Regions from separate parts of the Neobacillus sp. B24 genome, predicted to be linked through region 1. Evidence: a T-box and tRNA genes for the amino acid it is inferred to sense, from the RefSeq annotation. Region 1 holds a T-box; the other holds one or more tRNA genes.
The links. The T-box of region 1 lies ahead of metG (methionine--tRNA ligase). A T-box ahead of a tRNA ligase gene usually reads a tRNA of that ligase, here a tRNA-Met.
Positions count from the first base shown of each region.

Region 2: it encodes a tRNA-Met, which carries the amino acid that the T-box ahead of metG (methionine--tRNA ligase) is inferred to sense. The anticodon was not compared.

Region 1 is NZ_AP035777.1:2,593,541-2,608,697, reverse strand. Features, by position in the region: gene hcp (hydroxylamine reductase) at 1-1,111, opposite strand, end outside; gene ACZ43M_RS12875 (MMPL family transporter) at 1,525-4,602, opposite strand; gene ACZ43M_RS12870 (TetR/AcrR family transcriptional regulator) at 4,786-5,316, opposite strand; gene ACZ43M_RS12865 (response regulator transcription factor) at 5,466-5,822, shown strand; gene ACZ43M_RS12860 (FMN-binding negative transcriptional regulator) at 6,065-6,679, opposite strand; gene ACZ43M_RS12855 (acetylglutamate kinase) at 6,848-7,417, opposite strand; gene ACZ43M_RS12850 (cupredoxin domain-containing protein) at 7,573-7,959, shown strand; gene ACZ43M_RS12845 (hypothetical protein) at 8,079-8,513, opposite strand; gene ACZ43M_RS12840 (helix-turn-helix transcriptional regulator) at 8,519-8,722, opposite strand; gene sinI (DNA-binding anti-repressor SinI) at 9,017-9,151, shown strand; gene ACZ43M_RS12830 (tetratricopeptide repeat protein) at 9,280-10,773, opposite strand; gene metG (methionine--tRNA ligase) at 10,920-12,554, opposite strand; T-box leader at 12,620-12,928, opposite strand; gene ACZ43M_RS12820 (hypothetical protein) at 13,180-13,386, shown strand; partial or broken gene ACZ43M_RS12815 (IS3 family transposase) at 13,484-13,615, shown strand; gene ACZ43M_RS12810 (DUF421 domain-containing protein) at 13,723-14,583, opposite strand; gene ACZ43M_RS12805 (DUF1657 domain-containing protein) at 14,601-14,807, opposite strand; gene spoVAE (stage V sporulation protein AE) at 14,820-15,157, opposite strand, start outside.
Region 2 is NZ_AP035777.1:278,398-293,554, reverse strand. Features, by position in the region: gene ACZ43M_RS01585 (ABC-F family ATP-binding cassette domain-containing protein) at 1-1,209, shown strand, start outside; gene ACZ43M_RS01580 (IS110 family RNA-guided transposase) at 1,917-3,155, shown strand; gene ACZ43M_RS01575 (IS110 family RNA-guided transposase) at 3,606-4,844, shown strand; gene tsaD (tRNA (adenosine(37)-N6)-threonylcarbamoyltransferase complex transferase subunit TsaD) at 5,023-6,042, opposite strand; gene rimI (ribosomal protein S18-alanine N-acetyltransferase) at 6,039-6,488, opposite strand; gene tsaB (tRNA (adenosine(37)-N6)-threonylcarbamoyltransferase complex dimerization subunit type 1 TsaB) at 6,501-7,208, opposite strand; gene tsaE (tRNA (adenosine(37)-N6)-threonylcarbamoyltransferase complex ATPase subunit type 1 TsaE) at 7,209-7,661, opposite strand; tRNA gene ACZ43M_RS01550 (tRNA-Asp) at 8,190-8,266, opposite strand; tRNA gene ACZ43M_RS01545 (tRNA-Met) at 8,270-8,343, opposite strand; rRNA gene rrf (5S ribosomal RNA) at 8,509-8,625, opposite strand; rRNA gene ACZ43M_RS01535 (23S ribosomal RNA) at 8,825-11,760, opposite strand; rRNA gene ACZ43M_RS01530 (16S ribosomal RNA) at 11,956-13,505, opposite strand; tRNA gene ACZ43M_RS01525 (tRNA-Gly) at 13,613-13,686, opposite strand; tRNA gene ACZ43M_RS01520 (tRNA-Pro) at 13,702-13,778, opposite strand; tRNA gene ACZ43M_RS01515 (tRNA-Arg) at 13,790-13,866, opposite strand; tRNA gene ACZ43M_RS01510 (tRNA-Leu) at 13,930-14,015, opposite strand; tRNA gene ACZ43M_RS01505 (tRNA-Leu) at 14,080-14,164, opposite strand; tRNA gene ACZ43M_RS01500 (tRNA-Gln) at 14,173-14,247, opposite strand; tRNA gene ACZ43M_RS01495 (tRNA-Glu) at 14,306-14,377, opposite strand; tRNA gene ACZ43M_RS01490 (tRNA-Ser) at 14,396-14,486, opposite strand; tRNA gene ACZ43M_RS01485 (tRNA-Asn) at 14,491-14,565, opposite strand; gene ACZ43M_RS01480 (SprT family protein) at 14,809-15,157, opposite strand, start outside.

The DNA of each region.
Region 1 (15,157 bases):
TGGTTCCTTCTTCGATTCCTATTGGAGCTGGCAGCTTTAACGCATGTTCAATGATTGCTGAGAAATCCTTTTTCTTGCCTTCTTCACGGTCAGGAATATGTATAAATCCTGGATATCCAGTAGCCCCTGTTGTATAAATGCGATGTGAGTAGCTTGCTTTAGGGGGTACAATACAGTTTGTTGTAAATAATACTGGACCGTTAAAGCTTTCGAACTCTTCTTTTTGCTTCCACCAAGCATTTCCATAGTTCCCGACGAAATGATCATACTTTTTGAAAGCAGGGTAATAGTTAGCAGGAAGCATTTCAGAGTGAGTATATACGTCAACCCCTGTTCCCTCCGTTTGCTCGAGCAATTCTTCAAAGTCTTTCAAATCATGACCACTAACCAGAATGGCTGGGTTGTTACGTACACCAATATTTACTTCCGTCATTTCAGGATGTCCGTAAGAAGTTGTATTGGCCTTATCCAGCAATGCCATCACATCGACACCAATTTTGCCCGTTTCCATTACTAAGCTGATAAGTTCATCCGCAGTTAATGTGTCATCTTCCGTTGCAATAAGAGCTTTCTCGATGAATTCAAAAATGGCCTCATCTTCATACCCTAAATTTTGAGCATGCTCAGCATAGGCTGCCATACCTTTTAACCCAAATAAGACTAGGGAACGTAAGCTGCGTACATCCTCGTTTTCTGTTGAGAAAATACCGACCTGCTTTTCTTCCGATTTAGTTACATATTCACTACGATCCCCTGTCCAAGTAGCATACTCTGGGTATAGACGCTCTTCTAAAGCCCCGCTCTTGATTAGACCACCCTTAATAGCTTCACGCTCTTGCAAAGCTTTTTGGATTCGAGTGGAAATCGAAACCTCATCAAAATTGGCATTGGTAATCGTCGAGAACAGACCTTCGATGATCAGACGATTTGTCTTTGGCTGGTGAATGCCGGCTTGGCGTGCCTGTTGATTATACAAGGCAACTCCTTTTAATGTATAAATTAACAAATCCTGAAGATTAGCAACCTCACTTGTCTTTCCACATACCCCGGCCTGTAAGTTGCAGCCAGTACCTTTCAGAGCTTCCTGACATTGATGACAAAACATACTCATAAAAAATAGACCTCCTAAAACCTTTTTTCTATCCACAAATTAAAGAATATGGGTTTAGGAGAACCTAATATGTGAAGTAAATCACAAAATTACACTTTTCATAAATACGTCATAAATTATTTGCGTTTTTGGACACCATTCTAGACCATTTTCATCCCACAACAAATGCAATTTTCGGCAACATAACAGAGCTCATCTTGAAAATCGTCAAAAAAGGATTTCAATTGATAGTACTGATTGCCGCTTGCCACCACAAAGCAAATACCTTCTTCCTTCATTTTCTGATATTGCTTGAAAAATCGCTCCCAGTCATAATTCTGTGATCTTCATATAGTTGGGGGAAATCATCTCTTTATACATAAAAAAGTACCGGCCATCCTAAATAGACGACCGGTTCATTTGTAAAACCTATATTACATTTCGCTCCAGACTTGCTGGTTCCTCTCTTTTCTAGAAAATAAATTCGACAAAGCACTTGGCAAAGCAATCATTGCCGGTAAGAAGATTGGCAGCAGGACAAAGCATAGTACGACCAGTCCGGTAATGACTGCGATCGCCAATTCAGATAAAAGGATGATACCAGATGGCATCAGTGTGGCAAACGTGCCTCCTAATATGATTACCGCTGCGATGATGACACCGCCGATATGTCTGGAAGCCAACACGATGGCCTCTTTCTGCGACATGTGAGGGTACTCCTTAAAGCGCATCATCAAGAAAATACTGTAGTCAACCCCCAAGGCCACAATAATGATAAACGAGAAGAATGGAACGAACGAAGAAATTCCTTCATACCCCTTTAAGTCTATGAAAATATAGTTGATGATAAACATCGCTGCATAGTAGGCTCCCAAAAGTGATGCTGTGATGAACACTGGTGTCCAGAATGACCGGATAACAAAGAACAGTACCAATAATACGCCAATGATGACGATTGTTGTTGTTCTATTGAGATCCCGGCTCAAGACATCATTCATGTCCTTCGTTGTTGCGCTAGGTCCGGAGGTGCCAAACTTCGCATCTGCTAGTTTAGAGCCCTTTAGTCCTGCAGAAACCTCAGTATTAATTTTATTGATGGTGCTTAAAGCATCCTTTGAATAAGGGTCAGCTTCCAAGATTACCATCATCTTCGTAATTTTTCTATCATCAGACATAAAGGTATCCAATGATTGTTCAAAATCTTTGTTTTCTAGGGCTTCTATTGGCATAAAGAAGGTTTTATTAGTTTTATATTGATTCAAGTATCCATTGGTCTGCCCAAGTCCATCAGAAATTTGCTCTAATCCGCCATTAACTTGTGACAGCTGTTCACCAAAGTCACTGAACCCATTAAGACCGTCCGCCAACAGTTGCTGCCCATTTTTCATCTGGCCAAGCCCAGCGTTGACACTGTTCATATTGGTGACGATTGTGCCGATTCCGGAAGAGGCTTTGCCCAGACCGCTTTGAAGTTGCTTCAAGCCGTCTGCCATTTGCGATAAACCGCTGCTCATGGCACCCAGGTTCTTATTGGCTTCAGCAAAACCGGCGGTTGCCGCATTATAATTCTTATTTAATTCTGCCATTCCTTCAGGTGTAATTTGACTTAAGGATGATGATAATTGGTCAATCGTTAGCTTTAACCCTTGGAAATTCGCATCACTTTCGGCACCTTCATAACTCTGACCAACAGCTGCTACCATGGTTTGCATTTGTGAGAGTGCACCTTTTACTCCTAGGAGCGCCTGTGCTGCCCCCTGATAGTGTGTGCCCATCTCTGCGTATCCAGCCTGCAGCTTTCCATAATTTTCAGCTAGAAGTGATACGCCGCCGCTCACTTTTGTGAGATTGGTTTGTATTTCAGCAATACCATTGCTAATAGTTTGAGAATTGCTTGACCCGTTATCAATTCCATTTTGGATTTGCTTTAACCCGTTTGTTAAGGCAGTCAAGCCGTCTTGAAGCTTGGCAGTTCCGTCAACCATTTGACCCACCTGGGAAAAATCAGCACTCCCCAGCTTTTCTTGAGCCAGTTTCAATCCATCATTTATTTGGTCCACACCATCTTGCGTCTGTGAAACCCCATCGGTTACAGAGCCCATCTGTTTGTAAACATAGAAATCTTCTATTTGCTTGCCCAAAGGCTGTGTTGCTGAAGAAACCTGCTTGACACCATCAATATTTTTTAGCCGCTCTGTCACGTCATCAATGACTGCAAGCGACTCATTATTATTTAACGCTTTGTCAGTTTCAATCACGATCGTTGCCGGCATTGCCTGACCTTTACCAAAGTGGTCCGCAACGATATTAAAGCCTTTTGATGAAGGATAGCTATTGCCTAATTCTCCCACCGTATCAAAGTTAAGCTTTTCTTCGTGCATAAGGACTGTAGGCACTAAGATTAACAGAATCACAATCACTGTGATCAGCGGTCGTTTGACAGCAAAGGATGATGTCGCTCCCCAGAACTTGTTCTCCTTATGTCCATTGATACCCTTTGATGGCCAGAAAAGCTTTGTTCCAAGCACTTTCATGACAAAAGGCGTTAACGTTAAAATTTCAAGCAATAGGATCGTTACCCCGATTGCGACAACCACACCGGATTTATAAATTGGTGACTCTGCAAACATGAGCCCAAGAAAAGCAATAAAGACTGTGAGAATGCTATAAGCAATCGTTTTACCTGCTGTTTTATACGTGTTGACGATGGCTTCGTCAACGGAGTGGCCATGGGCCAGTTCTTCCTTAAATCGATTAAACAAAAGAATGTTATAATCCGTACCAATTCCAAAAAGGATGAGTACCAATAGCATTTGGGTCAAACTCGTGATGGGAAACCCAGCTTTGTCAATTAATTGCGCGGCTATTCCCATTGAAACTAGATAGGAAAAACCTACCGCTGCCAAAGATACCAAAGGGGTAACAACTGATCTGAATGCGATAATGAGGACGACCAAAATAAAGATAACCGTCAGTGCCGCACTCTTCTCCACTCCTGCCATAGAAGCCTTTAGATAGTCGTTATTAATAAAATCTTCACCGCTTAAATAGTATTCAACTGGTACATCACTAAGCTTGGAATCAAGGTCTTTTTGAATGTCATCTACTTCTCTGCCCTTTTTATCTAACTTAAAGCTCACCATAACAGTCGTGCCATCTTTGGAAACTAACGAGCTTTTCGCTTCAGGCATACTGAACGGATCAATCATATCGGTAATTCCCAGCTCTTTACTGCTGTCACTAATTCCCTTTACAGCATCACCGATTTTATCCATTTCACCGTTTGAAATTTTATTCTTGTCATAAAAAACAATGATATCGTTCGTCCCTTTTGTCGTCTCCATCTTTTTCAAGATGTTGTCCGCGATGACAGAAGGACTGCTGCTGCTTGTTCCCTGCTGCCCTTTTTGCCTTAGGATGGCATTGATGTCTGGCTGAATGACTGTAAGCAAGATAGTTGCAATCAACCATATCGAAAAAATTGCCCAGCGCCCTTTGATGATTTTTTTCACCGTGTATCCTCCCCGTTACTAGATTCTAAATGTATTTTCTCTGTTTTGTTTTGTCCCGGAAAGAACAGAACATCAAGAAATCTTTTTTTTTACATTAGAAACTATAACAGCGGATGAAGAACGGCGCAAAAAGCAATAAAGAACGAGTGATTCAAAATGCTACATTTTACTCAAATTGTATTATTAGAGCATCACTTGATTGAAGATTTCAAATAACTCCTCTTTTTGGTAGTTATATTCTTTACTGACCCAATTTTGCAAAATGGTCATAAAGGACGTGGCATATAACTCACACATAACATTAGGATACTTGGACTCTCTAATCCTGGTTGAAATTGGGTCCACCCCTGTTTTGGAGTGTTCACGCATAATATCACTGGCGATTTTGACCATGCTTTTGAAAAAGATGTGCCCTTCCGACCCTAATAAAGTATTTTCAAACAAGACAAAATTTTCTTCTACATAATCGACCAACATTCTAAACGTGTCAGTACTAGAATTTTTATTCAAATTTATGATCTCTTCCGATAGATGATAAATAAAATCTCGTAACAAACTATATTTATCTTCATAATAACGATAAAACGTTGTGCGATGAATCAAGGCATCATCACAAATATCTTGAATCGTTATAGCAGAAAATCGTTTATTATGAAGAATCCGCATAAAACTCTGGATGATTTGGCGCCGCGTGCGCTCCGTTGTATAATTCATTGTACACATCCCATTATTGGTATTTGTAACCTCATTTTACATAATCCCACGCTAAATATAAACTTAGAGTTTTCACTATCTAAAAAGGAAAAACCCTTGCTATAATAGAATAATATAACAACGTATAAAACATGGAGGGACACGTAGGATTGAAGATTTTAATTGTAGAAGATGAAACGAGAATCAGTAGTTTGTTAAGGATTTATTTGAAACGGGAATCCTTTGTTGTTGATGTGGAGCATAATGGCGAAGATGGCTTAAATAAAGCATTAAACGAAAACTATGATTTAATCCTATTAGATGTATTTATGCCAGGAAAAAATGGGTTCCAGGTACTAGAGGAACTTCGAAAGTCCAAAGAAACACCGGTTGTTTTGCTTACGGCACAAAGCGGCGAAGAAGATCAAAAGCGAGCGTTATCATTAGGCGCAAATGGGCTCATTTCTAAGCCATTCAGTCCAGGTGAAGTGGTTTTGAAGGTTAAGGAAATATTGTCTTTAAATTAAGTTACAAAGCACCCCTTACCGAAAACGGGGTGCTTTGTTGTGTATAACGAGTGTTGCCCTTTACCACGCCTCCTGTGGACAAAATCGAATGAAAATCACAAGGAAATGTCCGCAGCAAGGCTTACTTCGGACAAACCAGTTGAAAAAAGCTGAAGATTGTCCGAAGAACACCATACTTCGGACAAAACAAGTTGTAAATCACAGGAATTTATCCGAAGACTGGTCAATCCCTACTGCTCCAATTACCTTTTCTGCAAATTTTCCTTCATAAGCGCTGCCACTTGCAGGTTATCATGAACAGATGTTTTTTCCAGCTGCTTAATCACTAACTCTTGTCGCTCTACGGGATGATTTTGGCTTAATTTTGCTTTTGCCTCAATTTTTGTAATGGGTATTTTGAACGCCACAATCCCTTTAGTCAATCCATCGATATATTTGGAATCTACATCCTTTAAATCGTATGAGCTATCTGGTTCTTCATATTTAATTACCATATCGTTTAAAGTATCAATTATTACTTTTGGATCTTCAACAATCTCCATTTTGCCATATAAGTGGATCGAAACATAATTCCAGGTAGGCACTGCGGTACCTGTCTCATACCAAGACGGAGAAATATAACAATGAGGACCTTGGAAAACTGCCAAAACAAGTTGGTTTTCCGCATCCTTCCACTGTTCATTTGGACGAGCAAAATGACCATATAAGGCCTTTTCAGTTCGGTCCAATACCAATGGCAAATGAGTAGCATAAGGCTCTCCATTATGCTGGGAAAATAAAGTGGCAAAGCTATACTTTTCTATAAGGTCATAAATCATTTCTTCATCATCAATTTTAAAATATTTAGGAATATACATGCCGACCCCCACTTTGTACTATTAAATTATCTTCTAATTCACATTTTATATGAAACTATTCCATAATAGTACAAATTCCATAGCAAAAAACAACAAATAGCCCCCATCTATCAATAGATGGGGACCACCGCATTTCTCCTGTCATGACATTTGCTTCCTTTTTCAAAATCAAAATTTTCTTGGGAATTGTCTGACTATGGCAGCCGTTATTGTATCGGCCATTTGTAAAGCCTCCGCCTCAATTTTATCAAACACCGCAACACTCCTAGTAAAATCGTGTTGGAGTATTAATACTGCTTCCCTTTCAGTTAGGGCCAGATGTTCGAAAAACATTTCTTGGAATTCCCTTCTTGAAATAAACGGATTGATAGTACTAAGGAATTGGGCAATTTCTGCCCCATTCTCATACCATCTTCTTTCTGCATCTGCCACAGCTCTTTGATCTCCTGCTTTGGCAGCTTGAACAAGTTCCGCTGCAATTACCAGGTGCTCCCTAATTAAGTTGGCGAACGTGGTGGCTTTAGTATTTCCGTAGAAAGGCCTTAGTATATTTCCCATATCTGTTGCATTTCGAAGAAGTCGTGTCGTATTCGCGTCTAAATCAGGTAAATTAAAAGCGATGCTATTGATTGTTAATCTTGTCCAATAGACGTGCTGTTCCCATGCTAGACGCATGGAATTACTTAACTTAAATTCCTGCTCACTAATAGCAGAATGATGGGACCGGGGTTTAGGCATCGTTTCACCTCCATTCTTCCTAAATCAGTTTCAGTATATTCGGATTCTAATAACATGCTTGTACTATTCTAACTGCGTCATCTCACATTTCTAATAATAGTGATAATATTTTACAAATTAGAAAAAAATAAAGTTGAGGAAAGGAGGGATTATGAATGTGTTTGAAAAAATGGTTATCAGGATTGGCTGTTTTGCTTGTAATGATTGTTGGCGCGACTACTCTAGTTTCACTTGGCGTGTCGGCACAATCAGATGCCATGGATACTTTGGAGACTGCGAATGCAATTGAGGTCATAATGAAAGATAATTACTTCAGTCCAGATGTCATCACGATTCCCAACGGAAAAACAACATCGTTAAAATTGAAAAACGCAGGCAATAGAGAACACACTTTCACAGTGGAAAAGCTTGGAATTGATGTCGAAGTCCAGCCTGGAAAAGAAACAACCATTACCGTGAGCCCGAAAAGCCCCGGTACATATAAACTGATCTGTCGGTACCATTCTCAGGATGGTATGGTTGGGAAAGTAATCGTTAAATAAAAAGCAGGCACGATCAGTCTACGTTGTATGGTGTATAAAAAAACCTCGTAGTAAAACTAACGAGGTTTTTACAGTCCAAATTGTGTATTTGAGGAGCTTGGAATGTCCAAGCTCTTCTGTCAGGTCTGATTTAAAAGCCGAAAAGTGGTCAACCAATAAACAATGTATTGTCCTACACCTAATGCTCCGACGCTCAAAATCGGGACAAAAATATTTTGTGAAAACCCGAAGCAAATGAAGGCTGCAACAGGGATGGCAAGACTGTAATAAATATAGACATTCCGGCATGCCTTATAAGTGACCCATTGTTGCCCTTCATCCATTTCTCGAAACTCATAAGGAATGTAACCCGCTAATTTGATTCTGTCTTCAGGATTTTTATGGTTATGTACTTTAATAAGAATACTCCAGACAAATACCAAAACAATAGCTATCCAAGCACATATTTTAGCCAATAACGGCTGGGTATCCGTTATTTTTAATGCTAGGCTGCAAGTAATTAAAGTTAGTAATATCATAGGAAAAATTGGTGTACGTAAAATCGATCTCAACAATTAAATCAGTCCTCCCCTTTTAGAAAAAACACATCCTCCACGGTGACTTTAAATGCTATTGCAATCTTTAACGCCATTGTCACTGACGGGGAATAGTCTCCTTTTTCGATTAATCCAATGGTTTGCCTGGTTACTCCAATTGCATCAGCCAAGTCTTGCTGAGTCCATCTATAACGCGCACGTAATTCTCTAACTTTATTTTCCAGCATAAATTTTACCTTCTTACATTATTTACTATAATTGTAAATTACTTATTGCAAAATGTAAATAATCATTTGCATTTTGCCATGAATAATGAACAGCAGTTAACTTACGTTTTACACTTATCTCCTCATCCTTCATCTGCGTCATATTAATATCCTATGTCGTATTTTTCATTTATTTTTCAATTTCTTTTATACGACAAAAATCTACCGTTATATCTCGAAAAATATATTGAGAGTAGTTTATCTCAAATGCATTCTCAACTTTACAATATATCTGGTTTAGATGGAGGGATTAACATGAAAAAAACTGAGTATGATCTTCCGAAAGAATGGTTGGAGTTAGTAAAAGAAGCCATGGAATCTGATATAACGAAAGAGGAATTTAAGATATTTATAGAAAAGGAAAAAGAGAAGCGGAAAAAACATAAATGATACTAGAGGGCCATAGTACCCTTGACAAACGGTAAATTATTTTCTAAAAAATTTTAGCCTTTACATAGATGATAAATATGTAAAGGCTTTCGGCCAACAATCTTTGTTTAACGGACTCCATACAACTGCTATTCCACGCGCACTTGATCACTTTTTGCATCAATATCAAATCTGCTGCCGCAAATATAGACATTCATCATTGCTTTTCCATTTGGACGTTTTAGTTTAAGAATTCGTTTTACCACAAAGTTTTTCTTAGATATTGCACTTCCATTTTTATAAAATACTAACTTGTCATGGATATTCAATTCCCCTATAAAATCCGTCACTTCCAGTTTTACTTCTTGATTTTCCACAAACTTAATGGACTGAATAGAAGCTGTGAATTTCCTATCATCTTTAATAAGTTTGTGAGTTTCTTGATCGTTAAACCTAAGCGATATGGCCGTATTCTCTCCTTGGGGTATTAACTTGCTTTTTTCCAACAGCAGCAATTGGGAAACAGCCTCCTGGCTTCCTTGCTGGGCCGCTTTTCTAAACCAAATGGCCGCCCGGTCATAATTTTCTTCATCAGCATATGACTTTGCAACCAAATACTGGTATTCACTATTCCCCTCTTTCAATACTACCTCTAAAAAGTCTTCCAATTGTTTTAATAAGCCAATTGGAATCAATCTTTGCACGAAAATATGTATTAATTGTAAGAGGGAATTTGCATGTCCTTCGAGATAAGCCTTCTGAAACCAGCTTACTGCATAACCTAGATTGCTTTCCTTGCCTAATTCACCATGAAAATAAATCTCGCCCAGCCTGTGTTGTGCAGAAGCATTCCCTCGAATCGCTGATAAAGCAGTAGTATTGAATTCCTTCTCCTCCGCACCACTAAAAGAATATGGTTGTTCCTCGAATATAATCTTGGTGTTAGCTAAATGTATTTTGGTATCTACCACTTTGAATTGTGAATAAACAGGGTGATCCTCACCACTAATATATAGTTTTCTAGCATTGACTCTATCTATTTTAAGGAGTGCCTCGTGATCAAATTCGGCAGCTCCTTCATACCATTTATACGATTCTAAATAGCCCGGGAAAAGCCCGAGCTCGCTATTATACAATTCCTTCAGTAATTTTACGGTTCCTATATTTAATAATGGAATACTAGTAATACGGCTGCTAAATTCCTCATCTGATTCAAAAAATAGTTTCTTGAGATAAACAGACTGACAAGAAATGTCATAATCACATATTTTTAAGGAAAAAGTTTTCGTATCCGCCATTACGGTCCCTTCCAAAACAGTTAAAGAAACCCGTAAAGGAAAGTTAAAAAGATTATCCTCTTGAGAAAGATTTTCTACATCCTTTAAGGTTACATAAAGCACATTCGGTTGTTCCAATACAAATGGCAGGCTTTGTTCTAGATCAAAACTAAATAATAAATTCTCATTTGAACTACTTTTTTGAGATAGATTCAAAAAAGCAATTCCTACCTCCACAGGGGGCATTTGTTTTACCCGCCGTATAAATTCTTCATCTGTTTCAGATCCATCTTTTTCAAGCATTTTTATGGCATCGTAAGAAGAATGATGTTCTTCTTTTATAAGGCTGTAATTGTTTTTAGCCATCGTTACTCACCTCATCACGACCTTTTTTCAAAAAAGTATTCAAGTAAAATAATTCGATTGCATTCCTATTTTTCCCTCCAATAATTAGAGCTGATTATCTAGTCAATTAGACTTATTTTTTAACGAATACGGCAATCACTTTATTGTTAAACAGTTTGGTTGTTTAATCTTTGAAGCTCTTCTTCCATTCTTGCAGTGTCTATCCGCTCAAACAATGGCTCTACTTTTGACAATTGCTGCGATTTAACAGTAAACGCTCTCCATTCGGTTTCTGTTGTATTGATCATTTCCTTCACTTTTGTGCTGGAAAAAGGAAGAAATGGTGTCAGGACTTGAGCTAAATTGGCAATAAGGTACACACAATCCGCCAGAGTTTGTTTACAAGACTCGAGATTATCGTTTATTTGTTTCCAAGGCTGTTGCTCATCAAAGTACTTGTTCGAAAATCTAACCAATTCAAATACTTTCCCCAACCCTTGTTTGAAGGCAGCAGTTTCAATGCAGTGACCTACTTCCTTGTAAAGTCGATTCACTCTTTCCTGAATATCTGTGGATATGTCTTTCTCAGGAACAACCCCAGCAAATGACTTTTCTATAAATTTTAATGTCCGATTGACGAAGTTTCCGTATGCCCCTAATAACTCGCTATTGTGGCTGTATATGAATTCTTTCCAAGAGAAATCAGCATCACGGTTCTCTGGTGCATTGATAGTTAAGAAATAGCGGATGGAGTCTGGGTCGTACCTTTGCAAAATATCCGGGACCCAAACGGCCCAATTCCGACTTGTCGATAATTTTTTCTTTTCCAATGTTAAATACTCATTTGAAACGATATGCGTCGGTAATGGTTCTTTTCCAAGACTTGTAAGAATTCCTGGCCAAATAATCGAATGGAAAGGAATATTATCTTTGCCGTGGACGTAATACGATTCCGCGGAAAAATTCCAAAAATGTGAATCATCGTTATTTGTTTCCTTCGCCCATAGTTTACTAGCCGTGTAGTATCCTGATACCGCCTCAATCCAAACATAGATTTTCTTCTCTTCATATCCAGCAACAGGAACGCTCACTCCAATCGGCAAATCCCTTGATACAGCCCGGTCCTGCAACCCTTCCTTTAAGTAGCGCTTCGTAAGAGAAATGGCATTTTCTCGCCAAAGATGCTTGTCTTCCGCTTCTTGGGTGTAATTCTCCAAAACATTTTGAAAAGTACTTAAGGAAAAGTAAAAATGCTCAGTAAATCTTGTTGTAGGTTCGTTTCCACAAAGTTTACATTTTCTTTCAAGCAGTTCGAGCGGTTCTAAGATCGTCGAACAATGATCACATTGGTCCCCGCGTGAAGGCTCTTTGCAAACTGGACAAAGCCCCTCCACATAACGGTCAGGCAAGAACTGCTGACAATGTTCACAATATGTTTGTTCGATTTCTTTTTTGTAAATCAGTCCTTTTTCCAGTAACTCTAAAAAGATTTCCTGCACGATTTTATGATGATGTTCCGTGTCAGTCCTTGTATACGTATCGTAGGAGAAACCTAATCTTGAAAAACACTCTTCGAATTCTTTGTGATAACGGTCTGCAATGACAGCCGGAGAAACACCTTCTTGTCTGGCCCTGACTGTAATCGGTGTTCCATTACAATCACTTCCTGACACATACAACACCTTTTCCCCCTTTAACCGGTAATATCTCGCCAGTATATCCCCAGGCAACAAACTAGAAATATGTCCTAAATGCAACGATCCGTTCGCATATGCCCAAGCCCCACCAATAAAAATACTCATAAATAAAACCTCCTAAAAAATGTAATTTTCAAAAAAACAAAAAAGCCCCGCCCTCAACTATAAAAGTTAAGGGCGGGGCTGAAATCCACGCGGTACCACCTTAATTCACAAATAGCTCACACCATTTGCCTCAACAAGTACGGAGTATCCAATCCTACTCTTATACTGTGACATTAATAACGAGTGCCAAATCCCGTCGTAGCCTACTTATACCTAGGGACCACGGGGACGGTTCTGGTGGTTCCTCATGGTAAGTATGTTCAGTACGCAGCTCAGAGACCATTGTTCAAATGACTGTTTTTGCTTCTTTTCAGCTGCCGAAGCTCTCTGGTGAAAAACAAAATCACTTTACTTTTTCTCTTCAAAGCCTTTATTTGATAATTAACAATATTTTATTCAACAATTTTCCAGAAGTCAATAAGAATATTTTTAGGCTCCTAGTGGTCGATATTTCCTATTGGTCCGAAGCTCCGGTTCACTTAAGTGAATTCCTTCGCAATCTTGTTTTGAACACTTGTGAAAGTTGATGTGGACTCGGTAAAAATAGTGACAATGTAATAATATTGAATAAAAAACAATTAAAAACCAACACTAATTGAACAACTTCGGAAAGGCTGTGTTTTTATTGAATCTTGAAACAAAAGTAGCTAATGAACTTCAAAAAATGATGACCTGGAACCTAGTTCCTGTATCAGTTCAAGAAGATATAAATGAGATTTGCGACAGTTTAATGAATGGATCTGTAACACTAGATGATTTGGAAAATCGAGATCCCTTTGTGGTAGAAATCATTAATAAAGCAATGAATCAAGCAGGAAAAGAACACAAATGAAATGTCGGGAAATGAAGGAGGTTAAAACCATTGTTGTAAAAAGAAATGTTCAAAACGATCAACTTCCTGAAGAGTGGGTTGAATTAGTAAAAGAAAGGGGATTTTGGGATACCGCCGAATGACTATGCACATTGAACGGTTATTTGATATGCAAATCAATCGAAAACGGATTTATCGACTTATGAAAATAGCCGGCATCGAATCGGTTATTCAACGCAGACGCAAAAAGCAAGTATCTACGTTCTTCCGATCAGCTTTAGTATCCTGAATATCTGGTATCCCGATGTTCTTAAATTACAGTCAAACGGCAAATTAAGACATTTATAAAAACAAATACTATTGTTTTAGAATAGGGGTTATTATATCAATGGCTTTTTGTAATTTTTCACTATTTTTACTATACATTTGTTTTGTTTCATTTGATTCAGTTCCAAGAGCAAATAATTCTAAATCTGCTTGGCATTTTTTCAAGGTTGAAAGGATTAAAGGTCTTTCCTGAGGGGAAGCGACCTGTAATTTATCGTCAAACAAGTCCACTGTGAGCTCACCATAGGAATTTACTTGTCCAAGGAATACATTTTCTATCGTAACCCCTAATTTTTCTAATTCAGTATGTAACCAAGCTCGACTTTGACCAATGGTGGCAAGTGGCTCATCCATTACTATACCATCCATAATGACAGTCTGGGGCTCTTTAACTGAGGCGGTTGTTAAGTTTAGATCCTTTGCTGTTAAAGGTTGATTCTCTTTTTTTAACATCACGGATAAATCCCCCGTTGGCTCTAACACCGCAAATTCTACATCAGCTACCTGAAAAACATCTTTTTTTCGAAGTAATTCTAATAACTCGTCCGTGGTGTATTTTTCTTTTTTTAGATTATCTTCCATAATTTTTCCATCTTTGATAAATATAGATCCTGTCCCTTCTACAAAGTCACGGAACTTTTGACTTTTTAAAGAGATGAGACTAACTAAATAAGGGATAGCTGCCATTGTCACAATTGCTAGTCCAGCTATAAAAATGCTATGTCTGACTTCAAGAATAACGATTGCTGCAATTCCTCCTATCGTAATACCTGTTACATATTCGAAGAAAGAAAGTTGAGATAGTTGCTTTTTACCTAGAATTTTTGTGCTAAAGAATAGAATAATCACAAATAAAATAACTCGAGAAACAACATTTAGCCAAAGAGGCATTAGTAGACCCTCCTATTTTAAAATCCTTTATATTGGAATTCTTCTCGTTCTAGTTCTCCAATTCGTTTTTTTAAATCCGTTACCACCTCATGTAAAATCATCATAGTTTCATGTAGTGTACGTTTCGATTCAATATCTAGAGTTCGTAATGCAAAACTTGAAAGACTGGCTTCCACACCTTTAAGGCTGGCAAGTGATTGTTTTACATCGGATGCGATTGTCATTTAATATTCTCCTTATCCTTTTGGTTTAAAAATCAAGGCACCTATAAAACCGAAGATAATAGAAGCAGAAATACCCGCACTCGTGACTTCAAAAATACCCGTAATAAGTCCAACAAGTCCATGTTGTTCAGCTTCTTGCATAGCCCCATGTACAAGTGCATTTCCAAAACTTGTAATAGGTACTGTGGCTCCCGCCCCGGCAAAATCAATTAAGGGTTCATATAAACCAAAGCCATCTAAAAGGGCACCAATTACTACAAGGGTACTTAACGTGTGTCCTGGTGTAAGTTTAAACACATCAAACATAATTTGACCAATAACACAGATGATACCGCCTATGACAAAAGCCC
Region 2 (15,157 bases), 2.3 Mb from region 1:
CAAATACAACGTTTTCCTGGTAACTATAGCTCTTATCTTGATCAAAAGGCCGCCAATTATGAACGTGATATGAAGCTTTACGAAAAGCAGCAGGAAGAGGTTGCTGCATTAAAGGATTTCATTCAGAGAAACATAGCGCGCGCCACAACAACGAAGCGGGCGCAAAGCCGGCGGAAGAAGCTTGAAAAAATGGACATAATGGACAGGCCGCTAGGCGATGAAAAATCAGCCTCTTTCTCGTTTGAAATAGAGCGGCAAAGCGGCAATGATGTGTTAACAGTTGATTCGCTTGCCGTCGGTTATGAAGGCGAAAAGGTGTCTGAAGGCATTTCTTTTCGTGTCTTTAGGGGCGACAGCATTGCCCTTGTTGGACCGAACGGCATTGGCAAATCCACCCTGTTAAAAACCATTATCAAAAAGCTGCCGGCGCTGGCCGGAACGATTTTCTACGGAACCAATTTATCCATCGGTTATTACGATCAGGAACAGGCCAATTTGACCTCGAATAAACGGGTGTTGAACGAGCTGTGGGATGAATACCCGCTCAAACCGGAAAAAGAAATTCGTACGGTGCTTGGGAATTTCCTATTTACCGGTGATGATGTTTTGAAGAATGTTTCTTCATTAAGCGGCGGCGAAAAAGCGCGCCTCGCTCTTGCAAAGTTGATGCTTGAAAAAGCAAATGTGCTAATTTTAGATGAGCCAACCAACCACCTTGACTTAGATAGCAAGGAAGTTTTGGAAAATGCATTAATTGATTATCCAGGAACGCTTTTGTTCGTCTCCCATGACCGGTATTTTATTAACCGAATTGCCACGAAGGTATTGGAGTTAAGTCCGGAGGGCAGCACAGAATTCCTTGGCGACTACGATTATTACGTTGAGAAAAAGCTCGAGCAGGAAGAACTGGCTGCATTGGAGCTTGCCGCCTCCCAGAAGAAAACAGCTTCACTTGAGCCTGTGGATAAATCAAGTTATCAACAGGATAAAGAATCAAAAAAACTGGAACGTCAGCGAAAGCGTAAATTAGAAGAGATTGAACTGCGGATTACACAGCTTGAAGAGCAAATCGAAGACTATGAGCAGCAATTATGTGACCCTGAAGTATTTCAGGATCATGAGAAAGTGCTGGAGATTAATCTGAAAAATGAAAAAGCAAAGGCCGAACTCGATGAATTAATGGAGGCATGGGCCCAATTAGCTGAATAATAGAGATTGCCGGGCCTGATTGAGCCCGGTTTTTTGTTTTTTGGGGGTTGAAATATAGATGCTGGCGATTTTATCTACAAATTTTTGAGGGATATCTACATATCTACAATTGCGATATTTTCAAACGCTACTTGTTTTGCAGACGGGTCCAAAGACCTACGTTTTCCACAAGGTTATACACAATTAAAATGGCATTACTTCAAGAGTTTTTCAAGCTTTTCCACATTATCCACAGAAAAAGGTTGATTTATCCACATTATCAACATAAAAACCGGATTATCCACATTATTTCAAAAAGTTGCTCATTCCTTCATAAAAACTATCCACAAAACTTATTAATCAAACGTCCAATTAAGAATAGGCTTTACTAATTAATCGTTTGGATATTTTTTTCTAAGCAGAACTCTTTTTTAGCAATATAGATATGTCAATGCTTAGAGCCCATCCAATCAAACGTTCGTAATATAAGGTTAGCCAGATTTTTCTGGTTGACCTTTTTCTTATTAGTCTTATTATAGCGGTAGTCGGGGTAGAACGGCTCAAACGTGGGACTTGATCCCGAAATCAAAACTGTTCACCCCCTACTTGTATGAACATGTTTCGGGCTGGTTGGGACGCAGATCCCGTTTAACAAGCGAACCTATGACATTACAAGGAGCTTTAGGGGTTACCGACTAATACTATATTTTGGAGGGGGAGATTAAGTCATGAATCCAGTCGTAGGTCTGGATGTAGCAAATGGGGAAAGCCAAGTTCAGGGCTTTTTAGATAAGGGGAAACCGTATCGTAAGGGATTTAGTTTTAAACATAATCTTGATGGCCTGGGGAAGTTATTGAGATTCCTTAAAGAACTTGAAAAAATAACAGGTGGTCATCAACCTTCGGTTGTGTTGGAATCGACAGGTCATTATCATACTCCTGTTGTTCATTTTTTGGAGGAACAGAACTATGTCTATATTATTGTGAACCCACTTATTTCTCATAGAGCTAAAAGTACAAGTCTTAGAAAGGTAAAAACGGATGCGATTGATGCTTACCATTTATGTGAATTGTATTATAAAGAGGAATTAGAGCCCCACAAAAAGCGTGGAATACAACTTTTAAACCTTCGAAATCTTACAAGGCAACAAGAGTCTTTAGCTGAAGTAGCAGCTCAAACAAAGTTACAATTTCACGCTATTTTGGATCAGGTTTTTCCTGAGTTTAAAGGTGTATTCGGGAGTTTATTTTCAAAGGTTTCATTGCTTACTCTTCTAGCTTTTCCAACTTCTGAAGCGGTGTTAAGTGCAAGCGAGTGTGAAATAGCAGCTAAGATTACCTCACTGTGCCATAGTCGCTCGAAAAAATGGGCAAAAGAAAAGGCCCAAGCATTAAGAAATGCGGCCCTTCGTAACCCGTTTCAAAAAAACTTATATCAGAGTCATATTATCAATATCGAAATACTGGCAAATATAATTCTTCAATACCAAGAGCATCTATCGAAGTTACAAGCAGAAATAGATGCCCTAGCTAAAGAATTTGAAGAATATAAGATTATCCAGTCTATCCCTGGGATCGGAGAAAAAATCGCCGCCACGATTATTTCCGAAATTGGAGAGATAGATCGGTTTAATCACGCAAAAAAGCTGATAGCATTCGCAGGAGTCGATCCAAGTGTTTATTCCTCAGGTAAATTTACCGCCTCGAAAAACCGTATCACTAAACGAGGTTCTATCAGGCTCAGACATGCTTTATATCTGGCAGTTCAAAGTGGGATACGTGATTCTCGTAGGAAGAAAACAACAGAAGAAATCATCCCACGTAACAAAAGGTTAAGAGCTTTTTATGACAAAAAGCGAGACGAAGGAAAACCTTATAGAGTAGCTGTCATTGCCTGTGTTAATAAGTTATTACATTGGATTTATGCCTTACTAAAAAGCAAAACAAATTTCCATGATATGGATTAAATCCTATATATAACTAAATAAAACAAAACCTTCCAGTATAGTAGTGAGGGAAGGTTATTTGGCATGCTTATTTTTAGTATAACACGTGTATTTTTAACTTTTTACTGAAAAATGTTGACAAACTATTAGCTGGTTTTGATTAGTATTAGGCTATACTATACAAACGTTTATTTAGTATCTTGGACTTTTCACTCAAACGTTCGTAATATAAGGTTAGCCAGATTTTTCTGGTTGACCTTTTTCTTATTAGTCTTATTATAGCGGTAGTCGGGGTAGAACGGCTCAAACGTGGGACTTGATCCCGAAATCAAAACTGTTCACCCCCTACTTGTATGAACATGTTTCGGGCTGGTTGGGACGCAGATCCCGTTTAACAAGCGAACCTATGACATTACAAGGAGCTTTAGGGGTTACCGACTAATACTATATTTTGGAGGGGGAGATTAAGTCATGAATCCAGTCGTAGGTCTGGATGTAGCAAATGGGGAAAGCCAAGTTCAGGGCTTTTTAGATAAGGGGAAACCGTATCGTAAGGGATTTAGTTTTAAACATAATCTTGATGGCCTGGGGAAGTTATTGAGATTCCTTAAAGAACTTGAAAAAATAACAGGTGGTCATCAACCTTCGGTTGTGTTGGAATCGACAGGTCATTATCATACTCCTGTTGTTCATTTTTTGGAGGAACAGAACTATGTCTATATTATTGTGAACCCACTTATTTCTCATAGAGCTAAAAGTTCAAGTCTTAGAAAGGTAAAAACGGATGCGATTGATGCTTACCATTTATGTGAATTGTATTATAAAGAGGAATTAGAGCCCCACAAAAAGCGTGGAATACAACTTTTAAACCTTCGAAATCTTACAAGGCAACAAGAGTCTTTAGCTGAAGTAGCAGCTCAAACAAAGTTACAATTTCACGCTATTTTGGATCAGGTTTTTCCTGAGTTTAAAGGTGTATTCGGGAGTTTATTTTCAAAGGTTTCATTGCTTACTCTTCTAGCTTTTCCAACTTCTGAAGCGGTGTTAAGTGCAAGCGAGTGTGAAATAGCAGCTAAGATTACCTCACTGTGCCATAGTCGCTCGAAAAAATGGGCAAAAGAAAAGGCCCAAGCATTAAGAAATGCGGCCCTTCGTAACCCGTTTCAAAAAAACTTATATCAGAGTCATATTATCAATATCGAAATACTGGCAAATATAATTCTTCAATACCAAGAGCATCTATCGAAGTTACAAGCAGAAATAGATGCCCTAGCTAAAGAATTTGAAGAATATAAGATTATCCAGTCTATCCCTGGGATCGGAGAAAAAATCGCCGCCACGATTATTTCCGAAATTGGAGAGATAGATCGGTTTAATCACGCAAAAAAGCTGATAGCATTCGCAGGAGTCGATCCAAGTGTTTATTCCTCAGGTAAATTTACCGCCTCGAAAAACCGTATCACTAAACGAGGTTCTATCAGGCTCAGACATGCTTTATATCTGGCAGTTCAAAGTGGGATACGTGATTCTCGTAGGAAGAAAACAACAGAAGAAATCATCCCACGTAACAAAAGGTTAAGAGCTTTTTATGACAAAAAGCGAGACGAAGGAAAACCTTATAGAGTAGCTGTCATTGCCTGTGTTAATAAGTTATTACATTGGATTTATGCCTTACTAAAAAGCAAAACAAATTTCCATGATATGGATTAAATCCTATATATAACTAAATAAAACAAAACCTTCCAGTATAGTAGTGAGGGAAGGTTATTTGGCATGCTTATTTTTAGTATAACACGTGTATTTTTAACTTTTTACTGAAAAATGTTGACAAACTATTAGCTGGTTTTGATTAGTTTTTTTAAGAAAAACCCTCTCCTTATGGAAAGGGTTAATTGTAAATTTCAATGTCCAAACCAGGGTTTGCATTTAGGGCCAAGTCAGCTCTGATTCCTTTTTCAAACATAACACTGCCGGCTGCCGCAATCATTGCTGCGTTATCTGTACACAACTTTAACGGCGGAATAACCAGCTCAACATCCCCATCGGAAAAAGCGGCTTCCAAGGCGCTTCTAAGCCCTTTGTTGGCAGCAACTCCTCCGGCGACCAGCACCTGCTTCACACCATATTCAGCTACGGCCTTAATCGTCTTGGTCACTAGGACATCAATCACACTGGCTTGAAAGCTTGCCGCCAAATTCTCCGGCGCAATCGTCTCACCGCGCTGCTCGGCATTATGGACTGTATTGATCACCGCTGATTTTAATCCGCTAAAGCTAAAATCGTAAGACCCTTCCTCAAGCCATGCACGTGGCAAATCGATCGTCGGACTGCCTTCGTGGGCCAAACGGTCAATATGAGGACCGCCAGGATACGGCATGCTTAACGTCCGGGCTACCTTGTCATAGGCTTCTCCCGCAGCATCGTCCCTTGTTTCGCCAATTACTTCAAAGTGGCCATGCTCTTTCATATAAACTAATTCTGTATGGCCGCCTGAAACAACCAACGCCATCAATGGAAACTTCAATTCCGTCACCAATCGATTAGCATAAATATGTCCGGCAATATGATGTACCGGCACCAGCGGCTTATTATGAGCAAATGCCAGCGCCTTCGCTGCATTTACCCCAATGAGCAGTGCCCCTACCAGTCCAGGTCCTTCAGTAACGGCAACTGCATCCACTTCCGCCATTGTAATTCCTGCCTGTTTCAATGCCTCTTCCATTACGATTGTAATTTGCTCGACGTGATGGCGTGAGGCAATTTCTGGAACCACACCGCCAAATCGTTTATGGCTTTCAATCTGCGAGGCCACCACATTTGCCGCTATTTCACGGCCATTTTTAATAATGGCCACTGCGGTTTCATCGCAGCTTGTTTCAATTCCTACTATCCATTGTTCGTTTTTCATAAATTCACCCACATTACTAACGCGTCTTCCTGGTTATCCGAGTAATAATTTTTCCGGATTCCGCCATTTTGAAATCCCAGCTTCCGATAGAGGGATTGAGCAACATGATTAGTCACCCTGACCTCAAGCGTCATACTCCTCGCTCCCTTTTCCCTCGCGATGGACATCAGTTTACTCAGCATCGCTTCCCCTAACTTGCGGCCTCTGTACTGGGGCAGAATCGCGACATTTGTCACGTGAGCCTCATCGATGACAATCCAAACCCCGCAGTACCCGATAACCACATGGTCTTTTTCAAGAACAAGATAAACCGCGAATTTATTATTGTATAATTCATTATAGAAAGCCTCACGGCTCCACGGAGTCGTGAACGATGCATGCTCTACCTCTAAAATCTGGTCGAGGTCCTCTTCCCGCATATATCGAAAAACATACGAATCTTCCATTTCTCTCTACCCTTATCCATTTAAAGTTTTGTCTTTAGCCTCGAGCCACTTTGCCTCTGCCTCTGCCAAGCGGATGTAATTCGGAACAAAGGTATGTATGTCTTCCCCTTGTTTGTCTCTTCCTAAAAAAGCAAGTTCCGCCGGGCGCGGGTTATGTTCCGTAATGCTTGCAAAAATTGCTTTTGAGCCTAAACCCTCTTCAATCTTGGTACGATGAATGGGCAGGTCGTTTCCAACGAATAAAATGGGCTCGCTGACAGTAGTCAATTTTTCAACCCAATCCCCCAGCATCACTAATTGATCCTGCTCCATTACTCTCAGTTTCCCATCTTCGTAATCATACAAACCGGTATAAACTTGTCCCCTTCGTGCATCAAATAATGGTGATACAAGCCCGGAAAAATACCTGCCTGGACCTGCGGCAACAATCTCCAAACTGGAGATCCCAACAAGCGGAATATTTAGTGTCCACGCCAATGTTTTAGCAATAGTCACCCCTATCCTGACCCCGGTATAGGAGCCCGGTCCTTTTGCCACCACAATTTTAGTCAAATCTGCCGGTGTCTTGCCGCAATCCTTCAACAGAGTTTGGATGGCTGGCATAATCCGGATTGAATGATTCTTTTTTAAGTTGGTTATGTACTCACCAAGTACCTGTTCCTCTTCTAAAAGCGCTACTCCTAACGTGTAATTAGAAGTATCGATTGATAATATCGTCATTTAAAAAAGCTCCTTACATAAATCCTCATAGCGCCTGCCTTTTGGCACGAGCACCAATTTTCGATTGGCCTGTTCTTCGTGATATAAGTAAATGGTTAACCGTTCTTCAGGAAGCTGCTCCTCAATTAAATGGGCCCATTCCACTACTGTTACACCATCACCTTCAAAGTATTCATCAAACCCAAGATCTTCAAGCGCATCAGCAACTCGATATACATCCATATGATATAACGGCAGCCGCCCCTGATATTCTTTTATGATTGTAAACGTCGGGCTATTGACTGTTCGCTTAATGTCCAATCCCTTTGCTAACCCTTTTGTAAAAGTCGTTTTGCCCGCGCCGAGGTCACCTTCTAAAGCTAGCACATCCCCTGGCTGCAAATGCTCTGCTAATTTGCTTGCAAACTGAGCAGTCTCTTCCGAACTGGACGTCTTAATTTCAAATTGATTCATTCCATCACCTTTTAGTAAATCTATATCCTCATTGTACCTTAATTAATTGTAAAAAAAACCTTAGGACGCTTCCTAAGGCTATTATTTTCCTATGTATTTGAAAAAAGGCTGTTTTCGTAAACTTTGTTGTTTTGCAAGAAAAGCGGTGGTTTATTCAATTAGGAATAAGCGGACTCTGTGAAAAGGCTGGATTACAGGATTGCCCCCTTTGAAAAGTAAAAAATAAGCGGAAGTTTTTCCGTTATTTGCAAAATTGAGCTTATTTAGTAAGAAATAAGCGGAGTTTTTTCCGTTATTCAATGAAATACCCGCGATTTTAGCAGTTTAAAATGAAATAAGGGAAATTCCTCCTTCTATTTCAGCTAATTAACATCCATTTTCCTAAATAAGGGGAATTACTACCTCTATTTTTTAGAACGAGCTTTAAAAAGGGAGCAAAAAGCAACGATGTTTTAGAAAAGAGCCTTGAAAAAAGAACATAAAAAAAGCCGAAACCATGTTTCGAACTTTGTTTATCGCCTATAAAAGTGGCGGTCTGGACGGGACTCGAACCCGCGACCTCCTGCGTGACAGGCAGGCATTCTAACCAACTGAACTACCAGACCAGATTGCGGGGGCAGGATTTGAACCTGCGACCTTCGGGTTATGAGCCCGACGAGCTACCGGACTGCTCCACCCCGCGACAATAAGAAGTATAAAGTTTACGTCATGCTAAAATAACGCTTGACTGTATCAATCTCAGAAAGCTTAATCAAGCAGCAGCTCGATTGATACAACTCGCAGAATATTCAACGATACATGCTCGTTGCTCCATCCCGCACAACAATATGTGTGTTATAAAAACACAGCCTGGCAACGTCCTACTCTCACAGGGGCGCTTGCCCCAACTACCATCGGCGCTGAGAAGCTTAACTTCCGTGTTCGGTATGGGAACGGGTGTGACCTTCTCGCCATAGTTGCCAGACTTTTTTTGAGGTTTCATTCCCTCAAAACTAGATAATGCAGAAGAAGTAATTGTAAACCGAATAATCAATATGACTTGTCTAGCTTTGGCTCCTAACTTCTCGGCCGTTTCGGTCCGTCCCAACAAATCCAAAATCGGGATTTGCTGTGCCGGCCCTCCAACGTCTGTCGAAGTTGGACAGTCGCCTCCGCTTTTCTATTTGGTTAAGTCCTCGATCGATTAGTATCAGTCAGCTCCACATGTCACCATGCTTCCACCTCTGACCTATCAACCTGATCATCTTTCAGGGATCTTACTAGCTTGACGCTATGGGAAATCTCATCTTGAGGGGGGCTTCATGCTTAGATGCTTTCAGCACTTATCCCGTCCGCACATAGCTACCCAGCGATGCCTTTGGCAAGACAACTGGTACACCAGCGGTGCGTCCATCCCGGTCCTCTCGTACTAAGGACAGCTCCTCTCAAATTTCCTGCGCCCACGACGGATAGGGACCGAACTGTCTCACGACGTTCTGAACCCAGCTCGCGTACCGCTTTAATGAGCGAACAGCCCAACCCTTGGGACCGACTACAGCCCCAGGATGCGATGAGCCGACATCGAGGTGCCAAACCTCCCCGTCGATGTGGACTCTTGGGGGAGATAAGCCTGTTATCCCCGGGGTAGCTTTTATCCGTTGAGCGATGGCCCTTCCATGCGGAACCACCGGATCACTAAGCCCGACTTTCGTCCCTGCTCGACTTGTAGGTCTCGCAGTCAAGCTCCCTTGTGCCTTTACACTCTACGAATGATTTCCAACCATTCTGAGGGAACCTTTGGGCGCCTCCGTTACTCTTTGGGAGGCGACCGCCCCAGTCAAACTGCCCACCTGACACTGTCTCCCACCCCGATCAGGGGTGCGGGTTAGAATTTCAATACAGCCAGGGTAGTATCCCACCGACGCCTCCACCGAAGCTGGCGCTCCGGTTTCTCAGGCTCCTACCTATCCTGTACAAGCTGTACCAAAATTCAATATCAGGCTACAGTAAAGCTCCACGGGGTCTTTCCGTCCTGTCGCGGGTAACCTGCATCTTCACAGGTACTATAATTTCACCGAGTCTCTCGTTGAGACAGTGCCCAGATCGTTACGCCTTTCGTGCGGGTCGGAACTTACCCGACAAGGAATTTCGCTACCTTAGGACCGTTATAGTTACGGCCGCCGTTTACTGGGGCTTCGATTCAGAGCTTCGCTTACGCTAACCCCTCCTCTTAACCTTCCAGCACCGGGCAGGCGTCAGCCCCTATACTTCGCCTTGCGGCTTCGCAGAGACCTGTGTTTTTGCTAAACAGTCGCCTGGGCCTATTCACTGCGGCTCATCACAGCTATTCACCGTAATGAGCACCCCTTCTCCCGAAGTTACGGGGTCATTTTGCCGAGTTCCTTAACGAGAGTTCTCTCGCTCACCTTAGGATTCTCTCCTCGCCTACCTGTGTCGGTTTGCGGTACGGGCACCTTTTATCTCGCTAGAGGCTTTTCTTGGCAGTGTGGAATCAGGAACTTCGGTACTATATTTCCCTCGGCATCACAGCTCAGCCTTTGTGAGAAGCGGATTTTCCTGCTTCTCAGCCTAACTGCTTACACGCGCATAACCAGCAGCGCGCTTACCCTATCCTCCTGCGTCCCCCCATCACTCAAACGATAAAGAGGTGGTACAGGAATATCAACCTGTTGTCCATCGCCTACGCCTTTCGGCCTCGGCTTAGGTCCCGACTAACCCTGAGCGGACGAGCCTTCCTCAGGAAACCTTAGGCATACGGTGGACGGGATTCTCACCCGTCTTTCGCTACTCATACCGGCATTCTCACTTCTAAGCGCTCCACCAGTCCTTACGGTCTAGCTTCAACGCCCTTAGAACGCTCTCCTACCGCGGACACCAGACGGTGTCCACCCACAGCTTCGGTGATACGTTTAGCCCCGGTACATTTTCGGCGCAGAGTCACTCGACCAGTGAGCTATTACGCACTCTTTAAATGGTGGCTGCTTCTAAGCCAACATCCTGGTTGTCTAAGCAACTCCACATCCTTTTCCACTTAACGTATACTTTGGGACCTTAGCTGGTGGTCTGGGCTGTTTCCCTTTTGACTACGGATCTTATCACTCGCAGTCTGACTCCCACGGATAAGTCATTGGCATTCGGAGTTTGTCTGAATTCGGTAACCCGATGAGGGCCCCTAGTCCAAACAGTGCTCTACCTCCAAGACTCTTACTACGTGAGGCTAGCCCTAAAGCTATTTCGGAGAGAACCAGCTATCTCCAAGTTCGATTGGAATTTCTCCGCTACCCACACCTCATCCCCGCACTTTTCAACGTGCGTGGGTTCGGGCCTCCATCCAGTGTTACCTGGACTTCACCCTGGACATGGGTAGATCACCTGGTTTCGGGTCTACGACTACATACTATGACGCCCTATTCAGACTCGCTTTCGCTGCGGCTCCGTCTTTTCAACTTAACCTCGCATGTAATCGTAACTCGCCGGTTCATTCTACAAAAGGCACGCCATTACCCATGAATGGGCTTTGACTACTTGTAGGCACACGGTTTCAGGTACTATTTCACTCCCCTTCCGGGGTGCTTTTCACCTTTCCCTCACGGTACTGGTTCACTATCGGTCACTAGGGAGTATTTAGCCTTGGGAGATGGTCCTCCCTGCTTCCGACCGGATTTCACGTGTCCGGCCGTACTCAGGATCCACTCAGGAGGGAACGAAGTTTCAACTACAGGGCTTTTACCTTCTACGGCTGGCCTTTCCAGGCCGCTTCATTTACCCCGTTCCTTTGTAACTCCATGTTGAGTGTCCTACAACCCCGAAAGGCAAGCCTTTCGGTTTGGGCTGTTCCCGTTTCGCTCGCCGCTACTCAGGGAATCGCGTTTGCTTTCTCTTCCTCCGGGTACTTAGATGTTTCAGTTCCCCGGGTCTGCCTTCCATACCCTATGTATTCAGGTAAAGATACTGCTCCATTACGAGCAGTGGGTTCCCCCATTCGGAAATCTCCGGATCAAAGCTTACTTACAGCTCCCCGAAGCATATCGGTGTTAGTCCCGTCCTTCATCGGCTCCTAGTGCCAAGGCATCCACCGTGCGCCCTTTCTAACTTAACCTAAAAGGTTTTACTCTAACATTCATTAGAGAGAAAAACTAAAATGGCGATCACTCGGTTTTTACTTGGTTACTTCTTCTTACGATTATCTAGTTTTCAAGGAACAAAAAAGTTTCGAGAGAATAATTCCCTCAAAACTAAACAAACAGAAAACAATCAACGTTTTATTAGTCCGTAAGGACTAACTATTCCTTAGAAAGGAGGTGATCCAGCCGCACCTTCCGATACGGCTACCTTGTTACGACTTCACCCCAATCATCTGTCCCACCTTAGGCGGCTGGCTCCTTACGGTTACCCCACCGACTTCGGGTGTTACAAACTCTCGTGGTGTGACGGGCGGTGTGTACAAGGCCCGGGAACGTATTCACCGCGGCATGCTGATCCGCGATTACTAGCGATTCCGGCTTCATGCAGGCGAGTTGCAGCCTGCAATCCGAACTGAGAATGGTTTTATGGGATTGGCTCAACCTCGCGGTTTTGCAGCCCTTTGTACCATCCATTGTAGCACGTGTGTAGCCCAGGTCATAAGGGGCATGATGATTTGACGTCATCCCCACCTTCCTCCGGTTTGTCACCGGCAGTCACCTTAGAGTGCCCAACTAAATGCTGGCAACTAAGATCAAGGGTTGCGCTCGTTGCGGGACTTAACCCAACATCTCACGACACGAGCTGACGACAACCATGCACCACCTGTCACTCTGTCCCCCGAAGGGGAAAGTCCTATCTCTAGGAGTGTCAGAGGATGTCAAGACCTGGTAAGGTTCTTCGCGTTGCTTCGAATTAAACCACATGCTCCACCGCTTGTGCGGGCCCCCGTCAATTCCTTTGAGTTTCAGCCTTGCGGCCGTACTCCCCAGGCGGAGTGCTTAATGCGTTAGCTGCAGCACTAAGGGGCGGAAACCCCCTAACACTTAGCACTCATCGTTTACGGCGTGGACTACCAGGGTATCTAATCCTGTTTGCTCCCCACGCTTTCGCGCCTCAGCGTCAGTTACAGACCAGAAAGCCGCCTTCGCCACTGGTGTTCCTCCACATCTCTACGCATTTCACCGCTACACGTGGAATTCCGCTTTCCTCTTCTGCACTCAAGTCCCCCAGTTTCCAATGACCCTCCACGGTTGAGCCGTGGGCTTTCACATCAGACTTAAAGGACCGCCTGCGCGCGCTTTACGCCCAATAATTCCGGACAACGCTTGCCACCTACGTATTACCGCGGCTGCTGGCACGTAGTTAGCCGTGGCTTTCTGGTCAGGTACCGTCAAGGTACCGGCAGTTACTCCGATACTTGTTCTTCCCTGACAACAGAGCTTTACGACCCGAAGGCCTTCTTCGCTCACGCGGCGTTGCTCCATCGGACTTTCGTCCATTGTGGAAGATTCCCTACTGCTGCCTCCCGTAGGAGTCTGGGCCGTGTCTCAGTCCCAGTGTGGCCGATCACCCTCTCAGGTCGGCTACGCATCGTCGCCTTGGTGAGCCGTTACCTCACCAACTAGCTAATGCGCCGCGGGCCCATCTGTAAGTGTCAGCGTAAACCGACTTTCAGCTTACCAACATGTGTTGGTAAGAATCATCCGGTATTAGCACCGGTTTCCCGGTGTTATCCCAGTCTTACAGGCAGGTTGCCCACGTGTTACTCACCCGTCCGCCGCTAACCAACAGGAGCAAGCTCCTATTGATTCGCTCGACTTGCATGTATTAGGCACGCCGCCAGCGTTCGTCCTGAGCCAGGATCAAACTCTCCAAAAAAGATGAGTTGATTAGCTCATAAATGTTACGTTGGCTTCATTCCGTTAGGAATGAATAATTTTATTGTTGACGTTTTTGTTTGTTTAGTTTTCAAAGAACTATTTTACTGGAGCGGGTGATGGGAATCGAACCCACAACAACAGCTTGGAAGGCTGTGGTTTTACCACTAAACTACACCCGCATATATAATTTTGAATGGTCGGGAAAACAGGATTCGAACCTGCGACCCCTTGGTCCCAAACCAAGTGCTCTACCAAGCTGAGCTATTTCCCGAAAGGATTTTATGGCGCGCCCGACAGGAGTCGAACCCATAACCTTCTGATCCGTAGTCAGACGCTCTATCCAATTGAGCTACGGGCGCCTATTCTTACGAGACAACTTTTATATTGTATCACAGCCAATTTGCTATGTCAATATATTTTTTTGGTGCGGCCGAGAGGACTTGAACCTCCACGGGGTTGCCCCCACTAGGCCCTCAACCTAGCGCGTCTGCCATTCCGCCACGACCGCGTTGCTAAATTAGCGACAAAAGTAATCATATCACGTTTTCTTGTTTATTTCAACAAGAAAATATTGGTGCGGGTGAAGGGAGTCGAACCCCCACGCCTTGCGGCGCCAGATCCTAAGTCTGGTGCGTCTGCCAATTCCGCCACACCCGCATCTTTAATGGCTGGGCTAGCAGGATTCGAACCTACGAATGACGGAGTCAAAGTCCGTTGCCTTACCGCTTGGCTATAGCCCAATAAAGAATATTTAGATAAGAAACAGGAAATGAATTGTTTTTCATTCCCCATTCCTGATGACCCCTACGGGATTCGAACCCGTGTTACCGCCGTGAAAGGGCGGTGTCTTAACCGCTTGACCAAGGGGCCAAAAATTATAGAATAACCTGGCGGAGAAGGAGGGATTTGAACCCTCGCGCCGCTTACGCGACCTACACCCTTAGCAGGGGCGCCTCTTCAGCCACTTGAGTACTTCCCCAATATGGCTCCGCAGGCAGGATTCGAACCTGCGACCGATCGGTTAACAGCCGATAGCTCTACCACTGAGCTACTGCGGAATAATTAATACTAACATACTCATAGATAATATGTGTCCCCGCCTCAGAAAGTAAATGCAAGGAGCAGCTCGGCGTGTACAACTCGCAGCCGATTCATGATACTCTGCTCGTCTCTACCACTGAGCTACTGCGGAATAATTATTATATTAAAACTTGTCGGCCATTCGACTCTTTAAATTATAATGACGTCACTGACTAAAGTCAATACGATTTTTAATAGAAATAACTGGATGAAGCAAATCCTTATTCTAAAAGGAATTCCTTTACCTTTATCAGCTTACCTCTGCACTTGCCGCAAACATACTTGCTTGTATTAATGCTTCTTTTTCTTTGGAATGATAGATTGCAATTCGAACATTTATATAAGAGGATTTTTTTCACAGTACGCTTTCTTTTTACATCTGGGAGTTGATTGCAAAATCGAGGTGCTCCTACTTTTTTCAATAAATATTTGAATTCCGGGTCGCGATGCTGGTATCCCCTGCCCTCCAGATGAAGATGGTAATGACACAACTCGTGCTTGATAATCCCGATTAATTCAATTTCTCCCAATTGGTCAAGATACTTTCGATTGATTTCGATATTATGGGTA